3 regions of the Pseudomonas sp. RGM 3321 genome follow, and region 3 is predicted to be linked to each of the others. Evidence: riboswitches for the same ligand, from Rfam matches in the RefSeq annotation. Region 3 holds a riboswitch; each other region holds the start of a gene.
What was found. Region 3 has a riboswitch for cobalamin ahead of cobO (cob(I)yrinic acid a,c-diamide adenosyltransferase). Riboswitches for the same ligand answer to the same signal wherever they lie in the genome.
Positions count from the first base shown of each region.

Region 1 (6,909 bases), on a different contig from region 3:
TGGGCGTACGAGTATCAGTTCACCTACTTCGACGCCGATTACATCCGCTACGACAACGGCAAGACCGACTACGAACAGAACGCGGCCTTCAAATACAAATGGGACAAGCACTGGGTGCCGTTCTTTGAAGTCGGCGACATCAAGGTGGATTCCGAAGATGACAAGCGCCAGCTGAGATTGCGCGTGGGCGTGCAGTACAACTTCCTGTAGCGCATCCCCACTGGAGCATGATGAACGATAATCTCACTATCGTGCCGACGCTCCGCGTCGCATGCCGTTCTGGACGCTCTGCGTCCTCTTTCGAGCATGTGGTGCAGCGCAGGTTTGTGACGCGGAGCGTCATCCAAGGCATTCCTACGCTGGAGCGTGAGGAACGAGAGGTGTCTGGCAGAAACTCCGCAATCGCTCAGTCGCTGTACAGCGCCTGAGTGCGGCGCAGGCGCATGCGGCTGCCGTTGAGGTGCAGATACATCGCCGAGCGCGCTGCGTCGACGTTGCCTTCGGCGATGGCGTTGTAGATTTGCCGGTGTTCGGTGTTGATTCCGGTCAGGTAGGCGTTGCGATCGCTCTGCCCTGTGTAGGCCGAGTTCATCCGCGTGCGGGGAATCAGCTTGGTGCCCAGATGCTTCATGATATCGATCAGGTACGCATTGCCTGACGCCTTGGCGATCTTGAGGTGAAATTGAAAATCGGCATTGATGGTGGTTCCGGATTTCTGCGGACCTTCGAGCAGCGCATCGAACGCCCGCTTGAGCTCAAGCAACGCTTCAGGGCTGCGTCGTTGCGCAGCCAGCCCTGCCGCCTCGACTTCCAGGCTCAAGCGAAACTCCAGCAGGTTCAGCACATCGGACAAGGTGGCGATGGTCGCAGGCCCTACCGAAAAACCTTCAGGCGGTGGCATATCGAGAACAAAGGTGCCGACGCCATGCCGGGTTTCCACCAGCCCCGCGGCCTGCATCCGCGACAGCGCATCGCGCACCACCGTGCGGCTGACACCCTCGGCTTCCATGATGTGGATCTCGGAAGGCAGTTTCTCGCCGCGCACCAGCACACCGTCTCGCATGCGCTGGGCGAAGCGGTCGACCAGGGTTTCTGCCAGGCGTCGATGGTTCTTTTGCGAGGAAAGTGCGTTGTCCGACATTGCAGCCTCAGTTCTGTCCGATACGCGAGTATAGGCTGCGATCCCCACACAAAACACGCCTTGAGTACGGTTATACTCAGCCACCCGACACGGACCTGATCACCCGCCATGGAACAACCTTCCGCATCAAAAGGCCGTCGCTCCAGCCTAACCCAGCAACTGGTCGCCGAGTTTTCGCGCAGAATTCGCGAAGGCGAGATCCAGAGCGGTGAAAAGCTTCCTACCGAACAGGTGATCATCCGTGAAACCGGGGTCAGCCGCACCGTGGTTCGTGAAGCGATGTCGCGTCTGCAAGCCGAAGGTCTGGTCGAAACCCGGCATGGCATCGGCACCTTCGTGGTCGATGCAGCGCAGCCAGGTAATTTCCAGCAGGTTGAACCGCCAATCGGTACACCCGCAGACGCGGTATCCATCATCGAGCTGCGCCTGAGCATCGAGCCGGAATCTGCCGCGCTCGCTGCTCTACGCCGCACGCCCGAGCAACTGGATGCCATCCGTCAGGCACTCGATGAGTTGCATCGCTGCGCGCGCCTGGGACACGACACCATGAAGGCCGATTTCGAGTTTCACCGGCAGATATCACTGTGTACCGCCAACAGCTTTTTTACCGATGTGATGAGCCAGCTCGGCAGCAGCATCCTGCCTCGTACCCGCAGCGGCTTTGGCAATATCGCGTCGTTGCACGCAGAGGACGATCCGGGCATCCAGCAACGTGAACAGGAGACCATCTTTGACGCCATTGTCCATCAGGACCGTGATGCCGCCCGAGCCGCGATGCGCCTGCATCTGATCAACAGTCTGCTGCGCCTGCGCGCAAAGGATTAGCCACTAAAACGCTTATCGTTTACCATGCCGCCCGTCGGTTTCCGAGAGGAACTAACAGGGAATTCGTACGCTTTGTCTGCACAAGGCCAAAACGAAACTGCCCCCGCAACTGTAGGCATCGAGCCTGCTCCATGACTGCCACTGGATTCAGCTCCGGGAAGGCCGGAGCCCGGCGATGACATGCCAGTCAGGAGACCTGCCGACCTGCTTCAACCCACTAACCGGCGGGGTGTCCGGGAAGGACATCCGCACGCGGCGGCATTTTCCGTTGTGCCCGGTCACTTGCCGGGGATGTGTTTCCTGATGTGCATTGCGCCTTGGCACCTGTTCCAACGGAGACCGCATTTCATGTCGCTGCCCCGCCTTGCCGCACTTGCCGCCAGCCTGACGCTGTCCACCATAACCCTCGCCGCCCCCACTCAGTATCCGCTGACCCTTGAAAACTGTGGTTCGACCCTGACGTTCGCGTATGCACCGACCAAGGCAGTGACCATTGGTCAGGCCGGTACTGAAATACTCTACGAACTGGGCCTGGGCGACCGGCTGGTGGGCACGTCGCTGTGGTTCAACAACGTTTTGCCACGCTTCAAGGCGCAGAACGACAAGGTAGAACGTCTGGCCGACAACGACCCAAGCTTTGAGGCGGTGATCGGCAAACGTCCGGAACTGGTGACGGTGCAGCTGGAGTGGATGGTTGGCAAACAGGGCGTGGTCGGCACACGCGAACAGTTCCATGACCTGAAAATACCCACTTACATTCTGCCGTCCGATTGCGAAGGCAAAAACAATCTGGTCGGTGCCGACGGCACACGCCTGGAGCCGTTCCGCATCGAAACCATCTACAAGAGCATCGAGCAACTGGCGCAGATTTTCGATGTACAGGACCGCGGTGACACGCTGGTCGCCGACCTCAAGGCCCGCCTGAGCGCCGCGATTGCCAATGTCAAACAGAACAAGGCGAACGACGTCTCGGCGCTGTTCTGGTTTTCCAGTTCGGATCTTGCCAGCGATCCTTTCGTGGCAGGCCGCAAAGGCATCCCGGATTTCATGCTCAACAGCCTGGGCATGCGCAATATCGTCCAGTCCGACGAGGAATGGCCGACCGTGGGCTGGGAAAGCATTGCCAAGGCCAACCCAAGCATTCTGGTGATTGCGCGCATGGACCGCCGCCGCTTCCCGGCCGACGACTACCTGAAGAAAATCGAATTTCTCAAGAGCGATCCGGTGACGCGCAACATGGACGCAGTCAAGCATGAGCGGATCGTGATCATCGACGCCGAGGGCATGCAGGCCGGTCTGCGCCTGTTCACCGGGTTCGAGGAACTGGCTGACGCCGCCAACCGTTTCAACGCGGCACAATGAGATTACCAGTAGCGTTGGGCCATGTGCTCTGGGTCTCGGCAGTGCTGGTACTGGCGATCATGATCGGTGCGGCGATTGGCGAAACCTCGATCAGCCTGCCGGTGGTTTTTCAGGTGCTGGCCAACAAACTCTGGGCAGCCAGCTACGTGCTCGACCCTATCGATGAGGGCATTGTCTGGAACTACCGGCTGACCCGCGCGATTGTCGCGGCAGCCTGCGGGGCCGGGCTGGCGATCTGTGGCGTGGTGCTGCAATCCTTGTTGCGCAATCCGCTGGCAGACCCGTATCTGCTGGGAATTTCCGCCGGGGCCTCGACCGGCGCGGTGCTGGTCGCCATTCTGGGCTTTGGTGCAGGGGCCATTTCGATGTCGGCAGGCGCTTTTGTCGGCGCCGTGGCGGCGTTTTCGCTGGTCGCTCTGCTAGCGCACTCGTCGCGAGGCACCACTGCAGCCGGGCAGATCATTCTGGCCGGGATCGCCGGTTCACAGCTGTTCAATGCCCTGACATCATTTCTGATCACCAAATCCGCAAGCTCGGAGCAGGCACGCGGCATCATGTTCTGGTTGCTGGGCAATCTCAGCGGTGTGCGCTGGCACTCTGTCTGGCTGGCAGTGCCGACGGTGCTGGTCGGTCTGCTGGTGTGCCTCTGGCACCGGCGAGCGCTGGACGCGTTCACCTTCGGCAGCGACTCGGCGGCGTCACTGGGGATTGCCGTACGGCGCGTGCAGATCATCCTGATCGCGACCGCAGCCCTGGTCACCGCAGTGATGGTGTCGATCGTTGGCTCCATCGGTTTTGTCGGGCTGGTGATCCCGCACGCGGTGCGTATGCTGGTCGGTGTGCGCCACGCACGGCTGGTGCCGTTGAGTGCATTGAGCGGCGCACTGTTCCTGATCGCTGCCGACATCCTCTCGCGCACGCTGATCAAGGGGCAGGCGCTGCCGATTGGCGTCATTACCGCCCTGATCGGCGCACCGGTCTTCGCTTTGATACTTATCCGGGGCAATAGCACTCGATGAACGCGTTTCCTCAGCAGGTCAACGCAGCGGTGCTCGGTTGCTCCGGTCTGGGTTATTCGGTACGCGGTACTGCGCTGCTGCGCGAGGTCGACCTGAGCATTGCAGCGGGAGAAACGCTGGCCGTGGTCGGCCCTAACGGGTCGGGCAAATCCACCCTGCTGAAACTATTGGCCGGTATTCAGAAGCCGGTCAGCGGCAGCGTCAGGCTGGGCGGGCAGCCACTCGAGTCAATGAGCCGCAGAGATGTAGCGCGCCTGCTGGCAGTGGTCGAACAACAGGCAGAAACCAGCGACGCCGTGACTGTACGGGATGCCGTCGAACTGGGCCGCACGCCGTGGCTGTCGGCACTCGAGCCGTGGAGTACCAACGATGACGCAATCGTTCGTCAGGCTTTGCAGGATGTGGACATGCTGCACATGCAGAAACGTGCCTGGCACACCCTGTCCGGCGGCGAGCGGCAGCGCGTGCACATCGCCAGGGCGCTGGCGCAACGACCCAGGATCCTTCTGCTGGACGAACCGACCAATCATCTGGATATCCAGCACCAACTGACCATCCTCGGCTTGGTCAGGGCCTTGCCGGTAACCACTGTGATAGCCCTGCACGATCTGAATCAGGCGCTGGATTGCGACCGCGTGGCGGTCATGGAGAAAGGCCGGCTGGTCGCACTGGGTGCGCCGGTCGAGGTGCTGACCCCGGAACGCCTGCTGAGCACCTTCGGCGTTGTGGCGCACTGGCTGACCGACCCGTTCGACGGCGCGAAAATCCTGCGTTTGCGCTCTCACTGAAGACACGCCGATGGTCAGCCGGTCACCTGGCGCATGCTTCAACAGGTGCACCGCGCGGCCTGTGGCACTACAATGCGCGCTTTGCCCGCCGCAGGATCCCGTTGCCATGTCGTTACCCAAGCACCACCTGGAATTGCTCAGCCCTGCGCGGGATGTAACCATCGCCCGTGAAGCCATCCTGCATGGCGCCGATGCGGTGTACATCGGCGGGCCGAGCTTTGGTGCGCGACACAACGCCTGCAACGAGGTCAGCGACATTGCCGAGCTGGTCAAATTCGCTCATCGCTATCACGCGCGGATCTTCACCACGATCAACACCATCCTGCATGACGACGAACTGGAACCAGCCCGCAAGCTGATTCACCAGCTCTACGACGCAGGCGTGGACGCGTTGATCGTGCAGGACCTCGGGGTCATGGAGCTGGACATTCCGCCCATCGAGCTGCATGCCAGCACCCAGACCGACATCCGCACCCTGGGCCGGGCGAAGTTCCTCGATCAGGCCGGTTTCTCGCAACTGGTGCTGGCCCGCGAGCTGAACCTGCAGGAAATTCGTGACATCGCCCGTGAAACCGATGCCGCTATCGAGTTTTTCATTCATGGCGCGCTGTGCGTGGCGTTCTCCGGGCAGTGCAATATTTCCCACGCGCAAAACGGCCGTAGCGCCAACCGCGGCGACTGCTCGCAGGCTTGCCGCCTGCCCTACACACTCAAGGATGATCAGGGCCGCGTCGTCGCCTTCGAAAAGCATCTGTTGTCGATGAAAGACAACAACCAGAGCGCCAACCTGCGCGATCTGGTGGACGCAGGCGTGCGCTCGTTCAAGATCGAAGGTCGCTACAAGGACGCAGGCTACGTCAAAAATATAACCGCCTATTACCGCCAGCGTCTGGACGAGATTCTCGAAGACCGTCCGGACCTGGCACGCGCTTCCAGCGGCCGTACCGCACACTTCTTCGTGCCAGACCCGGAGAAGACCTTTCACCGCGGCAGCACCGATTATTTCGTCAGTGACCGCAAGATCGACATTGGTGCGTTCGATACGCCGACGTTTACCGGTCTGGCAGTCGGCACCGTCGAAAAACTCGGCAAGCGTGACCTGATCGCTGTGACCCATGAGCCGCTGTCCAACGGTGACGGTCTCAACGTGCAGATCAAGCGTGAAGTGGTGGGCTTCCGTGCCAATATCGCCGAGCTTAAAGGCGAGTTCGAAGAGGACGGCCAGAAGCGCTGGCGCTACCGTGTAGAACCCAATGAGATGCCTGCGGCCCTTTCCCGTGTGCGTCCCAACCATCCATTGAATCGCAACCTGGACCACAACTGGCAGCAGGCGCTGCTCAAGACCTCGGCCGAGCGCCGCATCGGCATTCAGTGGCAGGTCACCCTTCGTGAAGACCACCTGCGCCTGGAAGCCATCAGTGAAGAAGGTGTGAGCGTCGCGGTAAACCTTGACGGTCCGTTCGGCGCAGCCAACAAGCCCGGGCAGGCGCTGGATCAACTGCGTGACCTGCTCACTCAGCTGGGCACCACGATCTACCATGCTCAGGATGTCAGGCTCGACGCGCCGCAGGCGTTCTTCGTGCCCAACTCGCAGCTCAAGACCCTGCGCCGCGATGCCATCGAGGCGCTGACCGAAGCGCGCATCAAGGCGCATCCGCGCGGTGGCCGCAAGGCCGAAACCACCCCGCCGCCGGTTTACCCGGAGTCGCATTTGTCGTTTCTGGCCAACGTCTACAACCAGAAGGCCCGCGATTTCTACCATCGCCACGGCGTA
Region 1 covers NZ_JALHBH010000097.1:23,144-30,052, reverse strand. The annotation lists gene RGM3321_RS06675 (oligogalacturonate-specific porin KdgM family protein) at 1-210, shown strand, start outside; gene RGM3321_RS06670 (FadR/GntR family transcriptional regulator) at 407-1,141, opposite strand; gene RGM3321_RS06665 (FadR/GntR family transcriptional regulator) at 1,250-1,966, shown strand; cobalamin riboswitch at 1,985-2,185, shown strand; gene RGM3321_RS06660 (ABC transporter substrate-binding protein) at 2,315-3,328, shown strand; gene RGM3321_RS06655 (iron chelate uptake ABC transporter family permease subunit) at 3,325-4,347, shown strand; gene RGM3321_RS06650 (ABC transporter ATP-binding protein) at 4,344-5,135, shown strand; gene RGM3321_RS06645 (U32 family peptidase) at 5,242-6,909, shown strand, end outside.
Region 1: another riboswitch for cobalamin. It lies ahead of RGM3321_RS06660 (ABC transporter substrate-binding protein); the one in region 3 lies ahead of cobO (cob(I)yrinic acid a,c-diamide adenosyltransferase).

Region 2 (6,909 bases), on a different contig from region 3:
CACTGCACTTTGTCGTGAATATCCGCCAGTGTGCCAACTGCCCAGTCCTGATCTGGCCAACTGGCACGGTGCACCACGGCAATCGGGCAATCGGCTCCGTAATGCGGAACAAGCTCGTCGACAATCCGCTGCAGGTTGTTCACCCCCAGATGAATCGCCATGGTTGCCCGGTGGCTGGCCAGACTGGCCAGTTCCTCGCCGCTGGGCATTGAGGTCTTGTCGGCATAGCGAGTCAGAATCACGCTTTGCGAAACATCCGGCAGGGTCAGCTCGACGCCCAGCAGCGCAGCGCAGGCAGCGGTCGCGGTGACGCCGGGAATGATTTCGAATGGAATATTCAGTTCCCGCAGATGGCGGATCTGCTCGCCGATGGCGCCATACAGGCCAGGGTCGCCGGAATGCACGCGAGCAACGTCCAGGCCCTGCGCATGCGCGGCCTTTATCAGTTCGATGATCTGCTCCAGATGCAGCTCGGCGCTGTTGGTCACCTGCACGGCCTGATGACCCTCCAGCACTGCGAGCGGCACCAGTGAGCCTGCATAGATAATGACCGGGCATGTGCGAATCAGGCGTTGCCCCTTGACGGTGATCAGCTCGGGATCGCCAGGGCCGGCACCGATGAAATAGACAGTCAATGAATTCTCCGGAATGGATGAGCGCGGAGAGATTATCCGCTGTGTGCAGGACTTATTGCCAAGGCAAATGTGGCGTGGGCGCTTTTCTGCCTTTCGATCAGCAGGGTGGCGGTGCCGTCTCCCAGTTGCGCGGCCAGCGCCAGTGCCGAACCTTCGGCGACACCGTGACAGCCCGTAGTCTGGAAGACCTGCGCAGAACGATGGGTGAGGTACAGCTCCCACGCGACCAGTTGCGCTGCGTTGAAGAACACCAGCGGCACTGCCAGTTGCCCGGCCAGTTCAAGCAGGCCCGGTTCCTGGTCTTTCAGATCGATACATGCCAGCGCAGTGACGCTGGCAATCTCCAGGTCGATCACGCGAAGGCTGTTCTCGATCAGCTCGCGCAACGTCGCTGCAGAGCAACCGCGCCGACAGCCCAGCCCGGCCACCAGTGACGAGCCGGGCTGAACGGTCGGAGAATCAGGCCTGGTGCAGGTCGGCATCGTTTCTGCGGAACAGCCAGGCACTGATCAGCCCCATCGCGACCCAGAACAGCGCGTTGGTTAGCAGCGAGGCAAGCATGAATTGCGATTCCAGAGCTTCGGGTGCCAGGCTCTCATGGACCAGCGGCTGTGGTGCGCCGATAACGTGAGGAACGACCAGAATCGCCACGCCCAGCACTTTGAGCAGCCAGTTCTGACCAAACACCAGCAAGGCCAGCCCGGCGGCAGTCGATGCGGCCGTACCTATCCACCAGGCCTGACGCTGACTCAGTTCGGCGGCAGCGGTGCCTGGCAATTCAGGTGGCAGGCCAAGCGTGGGTGCCAGCACAAAAACCGCGAAACCGGCCAGCCCCCACCATACGCCTTGCACCGTGCGGCCCGGCGCGCGCAGGGTGTAAAGCCCGGCAAGCATCAGGGCGAAGCCTACCGCGACCACCAGATTGCCGCCCGTGGTGGACAGCACACGTTGCCAGCCGTTTTCAGGTTCCCAGGCAGCTTCGTCATGCGCATGACTGTGCTCGGCAGCCGCGCCGTCTGCATGTTCATGGACCTGTTCGGCAGATGCGTTCTCGTAGGTTTCGGCCTGCTGGATCAGTGGCACCACCCAGAAGCTTTGCAGCACGGTCAGCAACAGGGCCGCAAGCAGGCCCGTGAACCCGGCAGTTTGTGCGATTCGCTTGAACATTGTGGAGTCCTTAATGGCAAGGAAAGGCAGCGCTGTGACGGGTATCGTGTGCGGCGTTGTGTACGGCCGCGATGTGCGAGAAACCGGCGAAGTACACCAGACAGGCACCCAGCAGCGCAGCGCTGATGGCGGCTGTCAGGCGTTGAGTGCGGGTGGAGCTGGCGGCGGCGGCGTGGCTGCTGCTGATGGTTGACATGGCGATCCCTCTTGATGATTGGCAAGCGGGCCACGCGCGAAGGAACCTGCCGGCAGACGCCAGAGGTTTCAACTGCGCCCGCCCACCGCGGGTTTGTCATTGCAACGATGTCGGGCCGGTCTCCGGGCTCGCGAGGGGCTCAAACGTCGTACGTTCAAGGCCTGCAAGGTCACCTTCCCATGCCGTGGCACAGTGGATCAGACCTTCTCTCGCTTACCGTTGCGGGGGCAGCACCGGACTTGCTCGACAGCGTGAGCGCACCGGTTTCCCGTTTCACCCCGTGAGGGGCACCCGAAACAAGGCGTACAGGAGAGCATGGGCAGCGGGGGATCGTCAATCTGAACGATTGACCTGTCTGCGGTCACTGCGTAGCCTTGCCGGTTCGAGGTTCTCCATGCGTAAAGCGTTACACATGGAGCTAAGACGGGAATGCGGTACACGCCGCAGCTGCCCCCGCAACTGTAAACGGTGAGGTTCATTGCACAGCCACTGCTGCGGCGGGAAGGCGCAATGAATGCGTGTCGGCATGGTATTCATTGCCTGCCACATGCCGCCGTGAGCCAGGAGACCTGCCTCGAACCGGGCTGACCAAAAGGCCTGCGAATTATCACTACAACCGGGCGGGGTGATCCGGTGGCGATCCGATCCGTGTGCCAGACACGCGGTTCTCGTCCTGTTTGCCCGCCGCATTGCCAAAGGGCACCTGATGAAAACACTGGCCAAGCTTCCCGTCACCATCGTCACCGGCTTCCTCGGCTCGGGCAAAACCACCCTATTGCGACATATGCTCGACAACGCCGAAGGGCGGCGCATCGCGGTCATCGTCAATGAATTCGGTGAGCTGGGCATCGACGGAGAAATCCTCAAGCAGTGCACCATCGGTTGCACCGAAGAAGAGGCCAACGGCCGGGTATATGAGTTGGCCAACGGTTGCCTGTGCTGCACGGTGCAGGAAGAATTCTTTCCGGTCATGCGCGAGCTGGTCGCTCGTCGTGGCGACCTGGACCACATCCTGATCGAAACCTCCGGGCTGGCATTGCCCAAGCCGCTGGTTCAGGCTTTTCAGTGGCCGGAAATTCGCAACGCCTGCACAGTCGATGCGGTGATCACTGTCGTCGACAGCCCGGCAGTACTGGCCGGTACGTTTGCTGCGTTCCCGGATCAGGTCGATGCGCAGCGCAAACTCGACCCGAATCTGGACCATGAATCGCCTTTGCACGAGCTGTTCGCTGATCAACTGGCCAGCGCCGATCTGGTGATCCTTAACAAGGCCGACATGATCGACGCCGAAGGTCTGGCAGCGGTGCGTGCCGAAGTTGCCGAAGAACTGCCGCCAGCCGTCAAGGTGATTGAAGCCAGCAGCGGTCGTCTGCCGATCAGCGTACTGCTGGGTGTTGGCGCCGAGTCCGAGCTGCACATCGATGGTCGCAAGACCCATCATGATCATCACGACGATGACGATCATGATGACCACGATCACGATGCTTTCGATTCGATTTCCCTGAAATTGCCTCAGGCCGATGAAAAGGTGCTGCTCGACGCACTGAATCAACTGGTCGTGCAGCACGGCATTCTGCGGGTGAAGGGCTTCGCGGCCATTCCCGGCAAGCCGATGCGCCTGCTGATCCAGGGTGTGGGCACGCGTTTCGACAAACACTTCGACCGCGCCTGGCGCGCCGATGAAGAGCGTGCCACGCATCTGGTGCTGATTGGTCAGGAGCTGGACGCCGTGGCCCTGCAAGCGCAGCTCAACGCTGCGGTTGTTGGCTAACCCCATGCATTTACTGAGAACCCAGCCCGGCGGTTTCGTACCCGACGACAGCATTGCCGATCTGGGCCAGACCCCGGCCGAGCTGGTAATTCTCTGTAGCGGAGACTCCAGCCTGGCGCTGCTGGCCGAAGCTGCCCGCCAGCTTCCTGACGACTACCCGAGCCTGCGTCTGGCCAACCCGATGCAGGTACAGAATCACGCCTCTGTCGACTTGTATGTCGATGAGGTGCTGCGTCACGCAAAGGTCATTCTGATTTCCCTGCACGGCGGCATCGGTTACTGGCGTTACGGCGTCGAGCGGCTGATGGAGCTCGCGGCACGCGGGGTTCAGGTCATTCTGGTGCCCGGTGATGATCGTCCCGATCCTGAGCTGAGCGATCTGAGCACGGTGCCTGCCGCAGAACGCGACCGGCTCTGGCAGTTTCTGCGTCAGGGCGGCTTGCAGAATGCGCTGGAAATGTATCGTTGCATGGCCAGTCGTTGGCTGGACCGGGACTATTCCTGGACCGAGCCCCAACCGTTGCCACGTACAGCCATTTACCACCCTCGACTGGCAAGCGCGCAGCTCACCGATTGGCAAGCCGACTGGGTTGCGGGGCAGCCCGTTGCGGCGCTGCTGTTCTATCGCTCGCACTTGCAGGCCGCCAATACCGGTTTTATCGACGAGTTCTGTGTGCGCTTACAGGCTATGGGCATCAACCCGCTGCCCATAGCCGTGGCCAGCCTCAAGGAGCCGGGCTGTTTCACTCAGGTAGAGGACTGGCTGGACGAGGCTGAAACCGAACTGATCCTCAACACCACCGGCTTTGCCCAGTCGAGCCCGGAAGCGCCGCATCTGCGCCCGTTTCGGCGCAACGTGCCGGTCATTCAGGCGATCTGCGCGCAGGACAACGAACCTGCATGGCAGGCCAGCGAACAGGGCCTTGGTGCGCGCGATCTGGCGATGCACATTGCCTTGCCGGAGCTGGACGGGCGAATCATCAGTCGGCCAGTCAGTTTCAAGGATCTGGCCTGGCGCAGCGAGCGCAGCCAGTCGGACGTGGTGTGTTACCGCGCCCAGCCGGACAGGATGGATTTTGTCGCGCAACTGGCGCGGCGCTGGATCGAACTGGCGCGGCTGCCCAACGCCGATAAGCGTGTGGCGTTGATCCTGGCCAACTATCCGACCCGCGACGGGCGGATCGGCAACGGTGTAGGGCTCGACACGCCTGCTGCGGCGCTGAACATCCTGCGCGCCATGCAGGCCGAGGGTTATCCGCTGGCACAATTGCCGGACAGCGGCACCGAGCTTATCCAGCAACTGCTGGGTGGTGTGACCAATGATCTGGACAGCATTGATCTGCGGCCCTGCCAGCAAAGCATGGCACTGGAGGAATACCTGGCGGCGTTCAACGAGCTGCCGCAGGAGAACCGTGATGCCGTGAATGCCCGCTGGGGCGCGCCGGACAGCGATCCGATGTTTCGCAGTGGCAGGATGATGATTGCCGGTCTGCGCTTTGGCCTGACCTTCGTTGGCATTCAGCCTGCGCGTGGCTATCAGGTCGACCCCAGCGCGGTGTACCACGACCCGGATCTGGTTCCGCCCCACGGTTATCTGGCGTTTTACTTCTGGCTGCGCAAGACGTACGGAGCGCATGCGGTGGTGCATGTCGGCAAACACGGCAACCTTGAGTGGCTACCGGGCAAGGGCGTCGGCCTTTCCCGAACCTGCTGGCCGGACGCCGTACTGGGTGCCATGCCGAACATCTATCCATTCATCGTCAATGATCCGGGCGAGGGCGCACAGGCCAAGCGGCGTACCCAGGCGGTGATCATCGATCACTTGATGCCGCCCCTGACCCGCGCGGAAACCTATGGTCCGCTGCGCAATCTGGAACTGCTCGCCGACGAGTTCTATGAGGCGCAACTGCTTGATCCGCGCCGCGCGCGCGAGTTGCAACGGGACATTCTCGAACTGGTCCGTGAAACCCATATAGATCGCGAGCTGGCCCTGGGCGAAAACCTCGACAGCGACGCCGATGCGGCGCTCTGGCTGCCGCGTCTGGACACTTACCTGTGTGACCTGAAAGAGTCGCAGATTCGCGATGGCCTGCACATCTTCGGTCAGTCACCACAAGACCGTCTGCGTACCGACACCTTGCTGGCCCTGCTGCGCATCCCGCGCGGCGACGGGCGCGGCGCGCAGTCGAGTCTGTTACGGGCGCTGAGTAAAGCGTTCGGTCTGGATTTCGACCCGCTGGATTGCGAACTGGCCGAACCCTGGACCGGCGCGCGTCCCGCTGCGTTGTTAGCGGTCAGCAGTGACCCGTGGCGCACTGCCGGTGATGCGCGTGAACGGCTTGAGCTTTACGCCGCTGCGCTCATCGAACGCGTGACTCAGGACGAAGCGCTGCACGACTTGCCGGTTGACGATGATCTGGCACTGATTCTCGACAGCCTGCGTGAAGTGGTCGCGCCGCGTCTGGACGCTTGTGGCCCCGGCGAAATGCAGGGCATGCTCGATGCACTGAGCGGCCGCTTCGTTCCGGCAGGCCCCAGCGGTGCGCCGAGTCGGGGGCGTCTGGATGTGCTGCCCACCGGTCGCAACTTCTTTACTGTGGATGTCCGCAATCTGCCGACTACCACGGCTTGGCGTATCGGTTTCCAGTCCGCCAGCCTGTTGCTGGAAAGGCACCTTCAGGACCATGGCGACCATCTGCGTCAGTTGGGGTTGTCGGTCTGGGGCACGGCGACCATGCGCACCGGTGGTGACGATATCGCTCAGGCGATGGCGCTGATGGGTGTGCGTCCGGTCTGGGCGACGGGCAGCCAGCGGGTCGATGATTTCGAGATTCTGCCGGTCAGCCTGCTGGACCGCCCGCGGGTAGACGTGACATTGCGGGTGTCGGGCTTTTTCCGTGATGCCTTCGCCAACCTTATCAAGCTGTTCGACGCTGCGGTGCAGGCAGTTGCCGCGCTGGACGAGCCGGACGACCTGAACCCGCTGGCGGCCCGGGTGCGAGAAGAACGACAAGGTTTTATCGCAGAAGGGTTGAGCGAAGACGAAGCGGCACGTCAGGCGGGCTGGCGGATATTCGGGGCCAAGCCCGGTGCCTATGGTGCTGGCGTGCAGGGCGCAATCGACGGCCGTCTGTGGCAGA
Region 2 covers NZ_JALHBH010000114.1:94,172-101,080, reverse strand. The annotation lists gene cobM (precorrin-4 C(11)-methyltransferase) at 1-635, opposite strand, end outside; gene RGM3321_RS17785 (cobalamin biosynthesis protein) at 668-1,117, opposite strand; gene RGM3321_RS17780 (CbtA family protein) at 1,095-1,802, opposite strand; gene RGM3321_RS17775 (CbtB-domain containing protein) at 1,813-1,998, opposite strand; cobalamin riboswitch at 2,094-2,308, opposite strand; cobalamin riboswitch at 2,367-2,590, shown strand; gene cobW (cobalamin biosynthesis protein CobW) at 2,705-3,769, shown strand; gene cobN (cobaltochelatase subunit CobN) at 3,774-6,909, shown strand, end outside.
Region 2: another riboswitch for cobalamin. It lies ahead of cobW (cobalamin biosynthesis protein CobW); the one in region 3 lies ahead of cobO (cob(I)yrinic acid a,c-diamide adenosyltransferase).

Region 3 (6,909 bases):
CCGTAATAACGGCACGCCGCTGCTTCCAGGCCATCATCGGTCTCGGGCAACCGCGCCCAGGCGTGCATCGGGATCTGCGGTATAGGCCACGACCAGGGTGCAATGCCCGTGGACAGGTCCAGCCAGTCGGCCAGTTCGATACCGTAATGCTGCGCTGCGGCGCGCAACCGACCGCCGTGCTCAAGCATAGAATTCAGCTACCACGCAAATGACCAGCAACCATAACCAGACGCCGCGCTGCACCAGTTGCCAGCCGCGATCAATGGAGTCTGCATCGGCAGGCGCACCTTCACCCAGCTGCGGACGCTGATGCAACTCGCCGTGATAGATCGCCGCCCCGCCCAGTTCGACACCCAGCGCGCCTGCGCCAGCGGCCATCACCGGACCGGCGTTGGGGCTGTCCCAGGTTGGCCCTTGGGTACGCCAGCAGCGCAGCGCCAGCCGGGTCTTGCCCAGCAACGCGTAAGTCAACGCCACAAGGCGTGCAGGAAGGTAATTGAGCACATCGTCGATCTTCGCCGCAGCCCAGCCGAAACGCTCGAAGCGCTCGTTACGGTAGCCCCACATGGCGTCCAGCGTGTTGCTCAGCCGGTACAGCACCACGCCGGGCGCACCGGCCACGACAAACCAGAACAGCGCGGCGAACACCGCATCACTGCCGTTCTCCAGCACTGATTCGGTCGCCGCGCGAGCCACTTCGGTGGCATCCAGTTCGCTGGTCTGGCGACTGACCAGATAACCGACCCGCTGGCGCGCCTCGACCAGATCGTCACTGCGCAGCGCTTGCGCCACCGGCTGAACATGCTCGCCCAGGCTGCGCATGCCCAGTGCGCAATACAGCGCCAGAACCTCGACCAGCCAGCCAATACCGGGCAACCAGCTCAGTAGCGTGGCCAACAGCGTCAACGGCACGACGGTGATAACCCAGGCGGTAACGCCATGACTGCGCCAGCCACGGCCACCGCTGTTGAAACGCTGCTCGACCCGACTGGCAAAGCGTCCGAACGCCACCAGCGGATGCCATCGTTTCGGTTCACCGAGCAACGCGTCCAGCGCCACACCGGCGACGCTCAACAGCGCCACACTCATTGACTCACTCCCCATTGATTCTCATACAGCAACTCATGCAGCGGACGCGTCTGCGCCCAGCCTTCCATGACCAGCATGGGCGCAGGATAAAATTCCTTGACCGGCCCCAGACAGATGATCGCCAATGGCTTGGCCCCGTCGGGCATGCCCAGCAGTTCGGCCAGAGCCTCCGGGTCGAACAGCGACACCCAGCCCATACCAAGCCCCTCGGCACGCGACGCCAGCCACAGATTCTGGATGGCGCAGGACAACGAGGCCATGTCCATTTCCGGCAAGGTGCGGCGGCCGAAAATATGCTGTTCACGCCCTTCCATCAGTGCGGCGACCAGCACCTCTGCGCAGTCATTGATCCCTTCGACCTTGAGCTTCATGAACTCGTCGGTGCGCTCGCCCAGTGCCTGAGCAGTGCGGATACGTTCTTCTTCTACCTGCGCCTGCATTTTTCCGCGCAACACCGGATCGCTGATGCGAATGAAGCGCCACGGCTGCATCAGCCCGACACTGGGTGCCTGGTGTGCGGCTTCCAGCAAGCGCGCCAGCAACTCGGGGGCCACCGTGCCGCCGACGAAGTGGCGCATGTCGCGACGCTCGGCGATGGCCCGGTACACCGCAGCCCGCTCTTCAGGGCTGAACGCTTGTTCGGTCATGGTTTGAACAGCGCCGCAATCGCCTGAGGGCAGGAAGGGAAATAGAAATGCACGTAGGACGCGGTCAGACGACCCAGGCGATAGACTGCCTCTGCGCCACGCCCGCCGTTGGGGCTGACGCCACGGGCAATCGGCTGTAACTCGGTGCTGGTCAGCGAATGGTGATACGTGTGGCCATGCAGCGTGCCCTCGGGCAGCTCAACCGCTTGCAAGGCCAGCGCCGCCAGACGCTTCTGCATGACCGCCTCACCGGACAGCAAGCCGACCAGTTCGGCGCGCACGCCCTCTACATCGGTCAGGGCTTCGAGTAAATAAAGCATGCCGCCGCACTCGGCCAGAATCGGCTTGCCAGCAATATGGTGCGCCCTGATCGACGCCTGCATCGTCAGGTTTTCCGCCAGCGCAACGTGGTGCAGCTCCGGGTAGCCACCCGGCAGGTACAGGCTGTCGGCGTCGGGAAGCTCGCGGTCATGGATCGGCGAGAAGAAACTCAGCTCAGCGCCCATGTTCCTCAGCAGGTCCAGGCTCGCGCCGTACAGAAAGGCAAAGGCCTCGTCGCGGGCAATGGCGATGCGCACACCTCTGAGTAAAGGCTCGACCTGAACCGGGTCAGGCGCGGTGAAGGTTACGGCTGGCGGCAAGGCCACTTCGCAGGTACTGGCCAGCGCGGCGGCAGCCATGTCCAGCCGCACGTCCAGATCGTTGAGTTCGCTGGCCTGAACCAGTCCCAGATGGCGGCTGGGCAATTCGAAACCGACTTCCCGGGACAGTGCGCCATACCAGCGCAGGCCCTCGGTCAGGCTGTTTTCCAGCAACTGCGCGTGTCGTACCGTGCCAACCCGGTTGGCCAGCACGCCGGCAAACGGTAGATCAGGCTGATAACGCGCCAGCCCGAGCGCCAGCGCGCCAAACGTCTGCGCCATCGCCGTGCCGTCGATCACCCCCAACACCGGTACGCCAAAGTGGCGGGCCAGATCAGCGCTGGACGGTGTACCGTCGAACAGCCCCATGACGCCTTCGATCAGGATCAGGTCTGCCTCATCTGCGGCTTCCCACAACAGGCGACGGCTTTCGTCGGCACCAACCATCCACATGTCCAGCTGGTAGACCGGTGCGCCGCTGGCCCGCTCGAGAATCATCGGGTCGAGAAAATCCGGGCCGCACTTGAACACTCGGACTCTGCGCCCTTGATTGCGGTGCAAACGCGCCAGTGCAGCGGTCACCGTGGTTTTGCCTTGCCCGGAGGCAGGCGCAGCGATCAATACCGCCGGACAATCACGCGGGGCTCTCATTGCGATGCGCTCAATAATGAAGGGTTCACAGCTCGATACCTTTCTGCGCACGAATACCGGCCTGAAACGCGTGCTTGACCACGCCGATCTCGGAAACCGTATCAGCCAGGTCGATCAATTCGGGTTTGGCACCGCGGCCGGTCACCAGCACATGCTGCATCGGCGGGCGGGCCTGCAAATCACTCAGCACCTGTTCAAGGTCGAGGTAGCCATGTTTGAGAGCGATGTTCAGTTCGTCGAGCACCACCAGACCAATGGCCGGATCGCGAAGCATTTCCTGAGACACGGCCCAGGCGGCCTCAGCGGCGGCGATGTCACGCTGGCGATCCTGGGTTTCCCAGGTGAAGCCCTCGCCCATCACGTGATAGCGCACCTGCTCGGGGAAACGGCGGAAAAACATTTCTTCGCCAGTGCTGTTGCGGCCCTTGATGAACTGCACCACGCCGCACTGCATGTCGTGGCCCATGGCCCTGGCAAGCATGCCGAATGCCGAGCTGCTCTTGCCCTTGCCGTTGCCGGTCAAGACCAGCAGCAGGCCGCACTCGTTGGGTGAGCTGGCAATGCGCTCGTCCATCACGGCTTTCTTGCGCAGCATGCGCGCCAGATGGCGTTCGTCGCGTTCGGGGGATTCGTTCATCCGGGTTCTCCGCTCGTGGCAGTCGACAACAGACGGAAGGACAGCACTGGACAGCACGGCAACGCCCTGCACAGAGCACCACCCTCCGTGATGCCATTGAGTGGTTCAGGCCGGTCTCCGGGCTCATGAGCGGGTTACCCCGGCTGCGCGCCTTCCCATGTCGAAACACAGTGGCGTCAGGCACAGCCTTGACTCATTTACCGTTGCGGGGGCAGCGCCGGGATCGGATCTGTCAACCCACACCGGCTTCCCTGTTTCACCCTGCCAATCGAGGATTGCAGAGCACCTGAAACAAACCGCGAAGGGTAGAGTGTTGGGCTGGGAGCGTCAATCGACACCGTCGCCGCGGAACGTGATTGAACCTAGCGGGTTGGCGGTGCCTCTATCAATTATCGGACCACGCCCTTGTTTATGGAGATTCACCATGTTCAGACTCAGACCCCACTACGCAGTGTTGCTTCTGGTTGCCGGTGGCCTTGCTGCCTGCGGCGAGTCTTCGACCCTGCAAGTCTCGGATGGAACAGGCCCCTCGCCCAAACTGCCGGAGCCCAACAAGACGCTCATCCCGACCGTCAACATCGCCCCTGCCATCGGCTGGGAAAAAGGCGCCAAACCGGTGGCCGCACCCGGCACTCAGGTGGCGGCCTTCGCTGAAGGCCTCGACCACCCGCGCTGGCTGTATGTATTACCCAATGGCGACGTGCTGGTGGCGGAAACCAATTCGCCGGCCAAACCGGATGATTCCAAGGGTATTCGCGGCTGGGTAATGGAAAAAGTCATGGGCCGCGCCGGTGCGGGCGTGCCAAGCGCCAACCGCATTACTCTGCTGCGCGACGTGGACAAGGACGGCGTCGCGGAGACCCGCACGGTTTTCCTGCAAAACCTCAATTCTCCGTTTGGCATGACCCTGGTGGGCAACAAGCTGTATGTCGCCGACACCGACCGCCTGATCAGCTTCCCCTATGAAGCGGGCCAGACCTCGATCAGCGCGCAAGCGACCAAGGTCGTCGACCTGCCGGGCGGTACGCTCAATCACCACTGGACCAAGAACGTCATCGCCAGCAAGGATGGCAGCAAGCTGTACGTAACCGTGGGCTCCAACAGCAACGTGGCCGAGAACGGCATGGACAAGGAAGAAGGTCGTGCAGCCATCTGGGAAGTGGACGCTGCCACCGGCAACCACCGCATTTTCGCCTCTGGCCTGCGCAACCCCAACGGCATGGACTGGGAGCCCAAAACCGGCAAACTGTGGACGGCAGTCAACGAGCGAGATGAAATCGGCAGCGACCTGGTGCCTGACTACGTGACCTCGGTGCAGGATGGCGCTTTCTACGGCTGGCCCTACAGCTATTACGGCCAGCACGTCGACGAGCGCGTCAAGCCACAGAACCCGGCACTGGTCGCCAAGGCGATTGCCCCGGATTACGCAGTCGGTCCGCACACCGCTTCGCTGGGCCTGGTGTTCGCCGACGGCAAGACACTGGCTGCACCGTTCAACGAAGGCTTGTTCATTGGCCAGCACGGCTCCTGGAACCGCAAACCGCACAGCGGCTACAAGGTGGTGTTCATTCCATTCAGCGGCGGCAAACCCAACGGCACCCCGGTCGATGTGTTGACCGGCTTCCTCAACAAGGATGAAAAAGCCATGGGTCGCCCGGTTGGCGTGGTCAATGACCAGCGCGGCGGATTGCTGGTGGCCGACGACGTCGGCAACAAGATCTGGCGCGTGACATCCGCCAAGGCTGCTCAGTAACGCCGAGCCTAGAGGTTTGACGCAGAGCGTTGCACGATAGTTGAGATCATCGTTCCCTACGCTCCAACACTCGGCGTTACACACAAGTCCTGAAGAGCCCGGAATACGTGCCTTTCAGGGTTCTGCCCGAAGGGCGTAGGAGCGAACTTGTTCGCGAAGGCGGTGTTTCAGAAGATGCATTTTCGGCGATCATACAAGCCCTTTCGCGAACAAGTTCGCTCCTACGGCCTGCGGCCAGAATCTAAAGTAAAGTTGAGCGCTCCGCGTGGGCGTGGGCATGCAGTTCTGGACGCTCTTGAGTGCGCGCAGAGCAATCAGCGCGAAGCGCTTAAGGCCGATTCTGCGCCAGGCTGGACGGCTGAATCACGCGTTTGGCGTTGAGATAGGCTTTCTGCCAGTAAGGCTTGTCGAGGCTGTCGAGCTTGACCGTGCCGCCGCTGGCCGGCGCATGCACGAAGCGGCCTTCGCCGACGTAGATGCCCGCGTGGGACACCTGCGAGCCGCCCGAGGTGGCGAAGAACACCAGATCCCCTGACTGCAATTGCTCGCGACGGATATTCGGCACGCCCATCACGATCATCTCGCGCGTGGAACGCGGTAGGGAAATGCCCGCTGCATCACGATAGACATAACCTATAAGACCGCTGCAATCAAAACCGGAGTCAGGCGTGTTGCCGCCCCAGCGATAAGGCGTGCCAACCAGCCCCAACGCACGAAACAGCACGTCTTCGGCAGCCGGAGAAAGAATCTGAGGGGGAGCAGTGACCACCGGACGCTGAACGATCCGGGGTGCTTTGGGCGGTGGCGGCGCGCTGGCGCAAGCCCCCAGCAACGCAGCAACAGAGATGACTATCAGGCGCAACGCAATCGACATAACCACAACAACCTATCCGGATGCGGCTTACGCTGCCGAGAAGCTCAAAAACGCAGAAAGACCCGAAGGTCTTGTTCTGCGCGTTCTATTTTATTTACGCCGCTTGGGCGCGGTCTTGACTGTAGTCGAAGTCATCGCCGTTGTCTGCGTTACTTCAGGTGTCGATTTTACTGCAACAGTACCCGGGGCCATCGCCAGAGGCCGCTTGGCCTCGATGAAGGTCTTGCTCCAGTAGGCGTCATCGAGGCTGTCGATGCGCACACCGCCGCTGCGGCGACTGCTGGAGTGGATGAACTGCCGATTACCGGCGTAGATCGCTGCATGGCTGACCTGACCGCGACCGCGAGTACTGAAGAACAGCACATCGCCCGGCTGAAGCTTGTTGCGCGCCACCAGAGGTGCGTTGACGTTGATCATTTCACGCGTGGAACGTGGCAGGCTCATGCCGGCCTCTTCGCGAAACAGATAACCGATGAAGCCGCTGCAATCGAAACCCGAAGAAGTCGACGTGCCGCCGAACTTGTAGCGTGTGCCGATCAGCGACTTGCCACGCTCCAGGATGCTGTCGGCCAGGGCCGGCAGTTGGTAAGACTTGTTATCAGCGAACTGGGACAGTT
Region 3 covers NZ_JALHBH010000103.1:39,958-46,866, reverse strand. The annotation lists gene cobD (threonine-phosphate decarboxylase CobD) at 1-188, opposite strand, end outside; gene cbiB (adenosylcobinamide-phosphate synthase CbiB) at 181-1,089, opposite strand; gene bluB (5,6-dimethylbenzimidazole synthase) at 1,086-1,736, opposite strand; gene RGM3321_RS09790 (cobyrinate a,c-diamide synthase) at 1,733-3,028, opposite strand; gene cobO (cob(I)yrinic acid a,c-diamide adenosyltransferase) at 3,054-3,665, opposite strand; cobalamin riboswitch at 3,756-3,970, opposite strand; gene RGM3321_RS09780 (sorbosone dehydrogenase family protein) at 4,090-5,418, shown strand; gene RGM3321_RS09775 (C40 family peptidase) at 5,747-6,292, opposite strand; gene RGM3321_RS09770 (C40 family peptidase) at 6,383-6,909, opposite strand, start outside.